2 regions of the Terrabacter sp. 05T424 genome follow, and region 2 is predicted to be linked to the other one. Evidence: riboswitches for the same ligand, from Rfam matches in the RefSeq annotation. Region 2 holds a riboswitch; the other holds the start of a gene.
The links. Region 2 has a riboswitch for cyclic di-AMP ahead of AC1DE0_RS06185 (CHAP domain-containing protein). Riboswitches for the same ligand answer to the same signal wherever they lie in the genome.
Positions count from the first base shown of each region.

Region 1 (4,310 bases), on a different contig from region 2:
CGCGACCCAGACGTTGCCGGCGCTGTCGACGGTGAGGCCGTCGGGGTGGCCGATGTCGTGGGTGACGAAGGGGCGGCGGTTCGTCAGCTCGCCGTCGACGACGTCGAAGACGTCGGTCCGCCCCGTCGGGGTGTCGTCGTAGTAGGCGAGTCGGCCGTCGGGCGAGAGGTCGATGCCGTTGGAGATCGTCACGGCGGGGAGCACGGTGGCGACCGCGCCGTCGGGGTCGACGCGATAGAGGGTGGCGCTGCCGGGCACCCGGTCGTAGCCCATCGTCCCCGCCCACAGCCGTCCGCGACCGTCGACGCCGCCCTCGTTCATGCGGATCGACGGGTCGTCCCAGAGGTCCAACCACGGCTCGGGGATGCCGTCCGGCCCGTCCGCGAGCGACAGCCCGCGCTCGGTCGAGACCACCCAGCCACCTCGCGAGCGAGGGCGCAGGAACGCGGCCACGTCGCCGACGTGCATCCGGTCGACCGAGCCGTCGGCACGCAGCGTCAGGACGTCACCGGCGAGCATGTCGACCCAGCGCAGGCCACCCCACGTGGGCGACCAGACGGGGCCCTCACCGTGGTAGCAGAGCGCGTCGGTGACCTGCTCGGGAGCGCCCTCGACCAGACCGGTCCCGGCCGCATCCATCAGTCCCACCACACGCCGACGTAGTGGTGTCCCTCCGGCACGCCGGGCGCGTCGACCAGCCAGTCAGCGGCTCCCGCCGGGCCACCGCTGGACTCGGTGTCGGCGTCGATCGTCATCGCGTCGACCTCTTCGGGCTGCAGTGTGGTGATGACGGCCACCCCACTGGCGTAAGGCCATTCGTCGTCGGGAAAGTCCTCGAACTCCAGCACGTCGAGCTCGACCCGGACGTCGTGCACCTCAGGGTGCGAGCGCAGGTCGAGCAGGACCTTGCGCACGGTTTCGAGCTGCACGTCCTCGGGCCGGTTGGGTGCGATGCTCCACTCGCAGTCGTTGCCGTCGAAGAACTGCTCGAGGGTCACGGCCACCTGCGCCGTGGCTCCCCCCAGCCCGCGGACGTGGTCGACGAAGGCGGACTGCTTGGTCAGATCCATGACGGTCGTGGGCCCCTGGGGTCGCGGTCAGTGCACTGGCGCGGCGTCGGCTACACTGACGCCGCGTGCCGCCTCGCGAGCCCTTGCGGGGCACCAGCCGGCGGCCCGTGCGAGCGTAGCTCAATGGTAGAGCGCCAGCTTCCCAAGCTGGATACGCGGGTTCGATTCCCGTCGCTCGCTCCGCAGCAGTCACCCGAGACGGGCGCCCCGTCAGCCCCAGCCAGACCCGGCGACGAGCACCGGGCCCGGCACAGCCTCCTAGCGCACCCGACCGGCCACCCACGCGCTGGTCCACAGCTTCGAGAGCTGCACGCGCTGGCCCGGTCGCGGCGAGTGCCAGACCTTGCCGCTGCCGGCGTACACCCCGACGTGGTAGGCGCGTCCGGCCCGCATGAAGAAGACGAGGTCCCCGGCCATGATGTTGGACTTGGCCACCCGCACGGTCCTCAGGCGCTGGGCGTTCGCAGTGCGGGGCAGTGCCACGTGCAAACGGGTCCGGTAGACGTAGTAGATGAGGCCGGAGCAGTCGAACGCGTACGGCCCCGCGGCACCCCAGCGGTAGGGCTTGCCCCTCTGAGCGGCCGTGAGGCGAAGTGCCTGGATGCGACGCGGGACGGCCGCCACGGGGGCGGTGGCCACGTTGACCGCCTTCTTCGGTGCTGCCTTCACGTGGGGGGCAGCAGCGGTCGGCGCCGTCGTGGAGGCAGGCGGTGCACCGCCGGTCCCCACGAGGAGGGCGGCGCCGAGCAGCGGGGTGAGGGCGAGGGACTGGAGCGGCAGTCGACGGCCGGGGCGCCGATGGCGTCCGGGGCGTGCAGGGCGTGCAGGACTCGTAGCGGGCATGGTCGGGTTCCTTCCCACGCCTTCGAGGTGAGCTGTCGGGTTCGGGCAGAAGTGGCCCGGCCGCAGGTCGCGGCTTCACCCCGAGGACCGGTCCTAGCCGGCCCAGAATTGGGTCCCCCGCTCCTGTCCGCGTGATGCGCAGCTGCCCCGGCCGGCGGACAGGACTCGGCGTACCGGCGGGCCGGCCGGGGAGGACCCCGGCCGATGAACTGCATCGACGGTCGCAGACGAATGGTTGAACCGTGTAGGTCACGGCTCGATATCGGCAGATGTTGACATGACAAACCGCCCTGAAGGAGGGCGTTTCTGACAGCGGAGCACGAAACCGTCCGAAAACGACTGGACCCGCGACGGGCTTCCGGCACACCATGGTTGCCGCTCCGCACCGGAGTCGTCAGTCGTCGGCGGGAGAGCCCGCGGAGAGGTGGGTGGCCTTCATGGCCTGCTCAGCGGTCACGGACCTGCGTCACCTCACCCACCCCGGCTGACCGGGTCGCCCGGTCCTGCCCGACTGACAGGAACACCGTGAAACCACTGACAGACAATGAGATTCGCACTGCCCTCGTGAACTGCTCGCGCCGCGAGGCGAAGCAGGCGAGCATCCCGGGCAGCCTCGAGACGCTCCCGTGGGAGCAGCTGGACTACTTCGGCTGGGTCGACCGCAGCAACCCCCAGAGGGCGTATGCCGTCGTGCCCGTCGACGACGAGGCGGTCGCCTTCGTCCTGCGGGCGTCGGAGCGGACACGCAAGGCGCGGGCGATGTGCGCCTGGTGCGAGGACGCCTTCGCCACGGCCGACGTGCGGCTGTGGGTCGCGCGACGTGCCGGCGCCGCCGGCCGCGAGGGAAACAGCCTCGGCACCCTCGTCCACGCCGACTTCAGCTGCTCCCAGCACGTGCGCCGCCCGCCGAACGCGATGGAGGGCGGACTCGACGCAGGCTCGCTCGTCGATCGACGCGTCGAGGAGCTCCGGGCGCGCTCGTCCGCCTTCGCGCGTCGGGTCCGCGACGGCTCCTGAGCTGGCGCTGATGCCCTGACGTCAAGGCCCCGGCCCGGCGTCAGGGCATCGGCTCGACCGGCTCCCCCGACAGCACGCCATCCATGATCCGGCGCCAGATCGGGGCGGCGTAGCAGGCACCGGTCATCGACGCGCACGACTTGCCCGCCATCGACACGTTGAACATGTGCCGGGTGGGGTGGACCGGGTTGCCCACCCACACAGCGGTCGTCAGCTGTGGGGTGTAGCCGACGAACCACGACTGCGCGTTGCCGTCGGACGTCCCCGTCTTGCCGGCCGTCGGGCGTCCGGGCAGCTGGTTGAGGATGCCCGAGCCGTGCGTCATGTTGTACTCCAGGTACGTCGTCGCCTCGTCGACCGCGTGTGCGTCGGCCACCCGTCGGCAGGCTGGAGGTGGCGCCCACAGCGTGCGTCCACCCGCCACGACGCTGGTGACGGGGTGGACGTCACAGAGGGTGCCGTGGGCGGCGAGGGCGGCATACGCGTTCGCCATCGTCTGCGGCGAGACGGCCTGTGCGCCGAGCACCACCTGCGGGGGGTAGGTGCCCAACGGCTGGCCGTCGCCGCCGTGGATGCCGAAGGCCGTCATCGTCGAGTGGATCGCGCAGACCCCGATCCGGCTGGCGAGTGCCACGAAGGCGGTGTTCGTCGACTTCGCCGTCGCCTGCTTCAGCGACATGGTGCCGCCCTTCCACGGCTCGTCGTTGTAGACCGACCACGGGCCGCCCACGCCACACGGCTGGGGAAACTGCTTGCTGCTGAAGGTCGCCGGCCGATGGTTGTCCGCGGCCGGCGCGTTCACCGAGGCGTTCGTGCCGAGCCCCTGCTTCATGGCGGTCACGAGGGAGAAGGCCTTGGCCGTCGACCCGAACTGGAAGCCGCCGGAGCCGCCATAGCGCCGGTCGACGGCATAGTCGAGCTCGGTCGCGCCGGGACCCGAGCCGTAGGCCGTGTCCTGGCCGAGGCCGAGCACGGCGCCGGTGCCGGGCTCCGTGACGTACGCGGCTGCCGCCACACCGAGCGTGTTCTGCTCCGGGGCCACCGCGCGCAGGGACGCGTCGACGACACGCTGCACCGACGGGTCGAGCGTGGTGCGGATCGTCAGGCCGCCCTGGAAGATCCGGTCGCGCCGGGCCTGCTGGGTCGGACCGAGTGCGGGCTGCCCCTCGAGCCACGCGATGACGAACGAGCAGAAGTAGGGGTCGGGGGACGCGTCGCACGTCGCCGGCTGATGGGTGACATCGAGGTCTCGCGCCAGGGGCCGCTTCACGGCCGCCGCATACGATGTCGGGCTCAGCTCGCCGAGCGCCTTCATGCGCGCCAGCACCACGTTGCGTCGGGCCTGCGCCGCCTTCGGATGGTGCACCGGGTCGCTCGTGC
Region 1 covers NZ_JBFTLB010000005.1:75,091-79,400, reverse strand. Annotated here, with positions in the region: gene AC1DE0_RS12555 (SMP-30/gluconolactonase/LRE family protein) at 1-639, opposite strand, end outside; gene AC1DE0_RS12550 (hypothetical protein) at 639-1,070, opposite strand; tRNA gene AC1DE0_RS12545 (tRNA-Gly) at 1,180-1,250, shown strand; gene AC1DE0_RS12540 (C40 family peptidase) at 1,329-1,913, opposite strand; cyclic di-AMP (ydaO/yuaA leader) riboswitch at 1,916-2,055, opposite strand; gene AC1DE0_RS12535 (FBP domain-containing protein) at 2,439-2,930, shown strand; gene AC1DE0_RS12530 (transglycosylase domain-containing protein) at 2,971-4,310, opposite strand, start outside.
Region 1: linked by a shared signal. The riboswitch ahead of AC1DE0_RS12540 (C40 family peptidase) and the one ahead of AC1DE0_RS06185 (CHAP domain-containing protein) in region 2 are both predicted to bind cyclic di-AMP.

Region 2 (4,310 bases):
GCGGCCATGGCCCTCACGATCGGACCGGCGTTCGCCGCCGACGGCTGGGTCAGCGCCAACCTCAAGCCCGTCGCGGGCAGTGAGGTCAAGGGCAGCGGCACCGCCATGGTCGAGGTCGAGGGCGACATGATCACCGTGACCATGGCCGCGCGCGGGCTGCTGCCCGACAACCCCCACGCCGCGCACATCCACTTCGCCGCCGCGGCCCGCCACGAGTGCCCGACCCTGGCCGACGACACCGACAACAACGGCCACCTCAACACGACCGAGGGCGGGCCGGCATACGGCGACGTCGTCGTGTCGCTGACCAAGACCGGCGACACCAGCCCCAAGAGCGCCCTCGCCATCGACCGGTTCTCCACCGCCCCCGGCGGCAGGATCAGCTACGAGCGCGGCAGCATCAAGGTCTCCAGCGGCGTCGCCGAGGCCATCGCCAAGGGCCAGTCCGTCGTCGTCATCCACGGCGTCGACCACAACCACGACGGCAAGTACTCCGGCACCACGAAGAGCGACCTCGACCCGAAGCTTCCCACCGAGGCCACCGACCCGGCGCTCTGCGGGGCGCTCCACACCGCACCGGCCGGCGGCATGCACACCGGCGGCGGCACGAGCGCCGACGGCCTCAAGACCAGCACCAACGACTCGATGCTCCTCCTCGGCGGCGGTGCGCTGCTCGCTGCAGCCGGCTCCGGCGCCTTCGCCGCCCGCCGCGCCGCACGGTCGCGCGGCTGAGCGAAAGACGTCCCATGGCGGAGCAGTCGGGCACCTCGGGCCAGTCGGACCAACCGAGCCGACCGAGCCAACCGAGCCGACCGAGCCAGCCGGGCCGTATGCCGTCGCAGCCGGGCCGTCGCGTCACCACCGGTGTCGCGGCGGCCCTGGTCGCAACAGCCGTGCTGCTCGTCGTGGGCGTCGTCGCGCTCGTCATCGGACTCCGCGGCCCGTCGGGGAGCCCTGCGACCCCGCCGCCCGCAGCGGCCCCGGCACCAGCGACCCCTGGCCCAGCGGCCCCGGCGACGACCTCGACGACGACCGGCCCAGGACCTGCGAGGACGACAATTGCCTCGCCGCCCACGTCGGACCCCGGCGCTGCGTTCGGGCGGTTTCTCGACGCGTCGGAGCCGACGTCGCTCGAGATCCCCTCGATCGGGGTGAGCTCGAGGACCTTCGTCCCGCTCCACATCCAGCGCGACGGCACCATCTCGGTTCCCGGCACGGCCCAGGAGGTCGGCCTCTACGACGCCGGGCCGACACCGGGCCAGCTCGGCCCCTCGGTCATCGCCGCGCACGTCGACACACCCTCCGGCGTGCCGGGCATCTTCCACGAGCTCGGCAGGGTCAGGGCCGGCGACGTCGTCAGGGTCTCGCGACAGGACGGCTCGCACCTGACCTTCACCGTCGACCGCGTCGCGGCCTACCGGAAGTCACAGTTCCCGACCGACCTGGTCTACAAGAGCGACTTCCGCCGCGCCGAGATCCGCCTCGTCACCTGCGGTGGTCCGACCGACAGCCGCAACGAGTACCGCGACAACGTCATCGTCTTCGGCCACCTGGCGAGCGGCGCCTGACGCGCCCGTCGGGGTCGTCGCCGACCCCGACGTGGTGGCTCAGCTGCCCGCTGCGGGTACGTCCAGCAGGTCGCGCCGACGTCACGGCAGAGTCAGCACCTGCCATGTGACTCCCGTCACAAGGACCTAAAGGTATGACGCAGGTAAATCGTCGCAAAACGGACCGTCAACGACCTTTCTGGCGCGTGTCCGTTACCTCAGCGTGACTTTTGCCAGTCCCGTCGTCTACTCTTCCGGGAGTCCGGCCACCTGGTCGGGCGCTCGCGAGGTGGACCGCCTAGTCCTGTCACCGCCTCTCGAGCGAGAGCAAACCTTGTGACGGGAGCGGAGGAACCACACGTTTCTCCGGGCGTCCGGCGCCACGACTCCGGACGTCCTTGGGGTGAAGTACTCGCCCGGATCGCGACCTGTCGCGAACCGGGGGAGAGCCGGGCACCTTTCCGCCCGAACCCGACAGCTAACTTCGTAGGCGCGGAGAGGTACAAGCGTGAACAACGAGATCATCCGCGGCCGCCACCGTGCGCCAGGCCGTCACAACCCCCTCAACGAGCTCAAGCTCCTCGCGCGTGAGACGGCACAGCCCGCCATGAAGGGTGCGGCCTTCGTCGCAGCCACTGGCGGCCTCGTGGCCACCTTCGCGAACCCCGCGAGTGCCGAGCCCCTGTCCGCCACCACCGCCGGCGCTGCCGCGGTCGGCCCGACCACCGGCGCCGTCCCCGCCGCCTCGACCGCCCTCTCGAAGATCGGCTACGCGCCGGTTGCCCAGAAGACGGTCACCCAGCCCGCCGCGGCCCCCAAGCCGCGCGTCATCGAGGACATCCAGGTCAAGACGCAGCGCGCCGCGACCAAGGCTGCTGCGGTCAAGGCTGCTGCCGTCAAGGCCGCTGCCGAGAAGGCTGCCGCCGAGCGCAAGGCCGCCGCCGAGCGCGCCTCGCGTGACCTCACGCGTCGCACGCTGACGGCGACCACGTCGACCGCCAAGTCGACCAGCAACGGCTCCGTGCCGGGCGCCTCCTCCGGCATGCGCTCGTCGTACAACTGGGCCACCCCGGGCCAGTGCACCTGGGGCGCGCTCGCCAAGTGGCACGCGTCCGAGGGCTACTACCCCGGCGGCTGGACCGGCAACGCGATGGCGTGGGCCTCGGGTGCCGCCAACGCGGGCTACACCGTGACGGGCACGCCGCGTACGCGCTCGATCCTGGTCATGCAGCCCGGCGTGCACGGCTCCTCGGGCGTCGGCCACGTCGCCTGGGTGACGGCCGTCAACGGCGACCAGGTCACCATCGTCGAGATGAACGCCCTGGCCGGTGCGTACAACTACAACACCCGCACCCTGACCGACGGTCCGGGCATGAAGTACATCTACGCGCCGTGATCCTCGCGGACTGAGCGCTTGTACCGAAGGGGAGGATGCTGCGGCATCCTCCCCTTCGTCATGCCCGCGCGCCGTGCCTGACGCATCACACCGGCCCTCCTCGGGGAATGCTGGCCCTGCTGTCCGACTTGTCGCCCAGGTAGTTGAAGGCTCCACCCACACGGGTGGGCAGCCGCGGACCACCACCGCCACCTACACCCCGACACTTCACCGACAGTGAGGAGCAGGCCTGTGTCCACGGCCTTCGAGACCATCCGCATCGGCCGCTGGGACCTCCCCCAGCGCTTCGTCATGGCCCCCCTGACGCGCAACCGCGCGGGCGAGGGCCAGGTGCCGACCGAGCTCAACGCCGAGTACTACGGCCAGCGCGCGAGCGCCGGCCTCCTGATCACCGAGGGCACGCAGCCGAGTGCCGTCGGCCAGGGCTACCTCGACACCCCCGGCATGCACTCGGACGAGCAGGTCGAGGGCTGGCGCCTCGTCGCCGACGCCGTGCACGAGGGCGGCGGCCACGTCGTCGTGCAGCTCATGCACGCGGGTCGAGTCGCGCACCCCGACAACAAGGGTGGGCTCGAGAGCGTCGCCCCCAGCGCCATCGCCGCGCCCGGCACCGTCGTCACCCCATCGGGCCAGCAGCCGTATGCCGTCCCGCGCGCCCTCGAGACCGACGAGATCCCTGCGCTCGTGGCGGAGTTCGTCCACGCGGCCCGGCAGGCGATCGCGGCCGGGCTCGACGGTGTCGAGGTGCACGCCGCGAACGGCTACCTGCCGCACCAGTTCCTGGCGCCGTCGAGCAACGAGCGCTCCGACGCCTACGGCGGCTCGCCCGAGAACCGCGCGCGCCTCACCGTCGAGATCACGACAGCCGTCGCGGAGGCCATCGGCGCCGACCGCGTCGGCATCCGCATCTCGCCTGCGCACAACATCCAGGGCGTCCTCGAGGAGGACGAGCTCGAGACGGCCGCGACCTACGAGACGCTCGTCGAGGGCATCGCCCCGCTCGGCCTCGCCTACCTCAGCATCCTCGGCGACCCGGAGTCCGACCTCGTGCGCAACCTGCGCAAGCGGTTCGGCGGCCCGGTGCTGCTCAACACCGGGTTCGCCTCGGTGACCGACCTGGCCCAGGTGGAGGACCTCCTCGAGCGCGACCTCGGCGACGCCGTCGTGGTCGGCCGCGAGTTCCTCGCCAACCCCGACCTGGCCCGCCGCTGGCGCGAGGGTGCCTCGCTCAACGAGCCGAACCCGGCGACCTTCTACGGTGGGGGCGCCGAGGGCTACACGGACTACCCCGCCCTCCCCTGACGACGTAGGAAAGTGGGCACTCGACGGGTGACTCGGGTCGAGTGCCCACTTTCCGACGGGGCCTG
Region 2 covers NZ_JBFTLB010000002.1:242,363-246,672, forward strand. Annotated here, with positions in the region: gene AC1DE0_RS06175 (hypothetical protein) at 1-732, shown strand, start outside; gene AC1DE0_RS06180 (sortase domain-containing protein) at 747-1,568, shown strand; cyclic di-AMP (ydaO/yuaA leader) riboswitch at 1,863-2,052, shown strand; gene AC1DE0_RS06185 (CHAP domain-containing protein) at 2,056-2,943, shown strand; gene AC1DE0_RS06190 (alkene reductase) at 3,175-4,245, shown strand.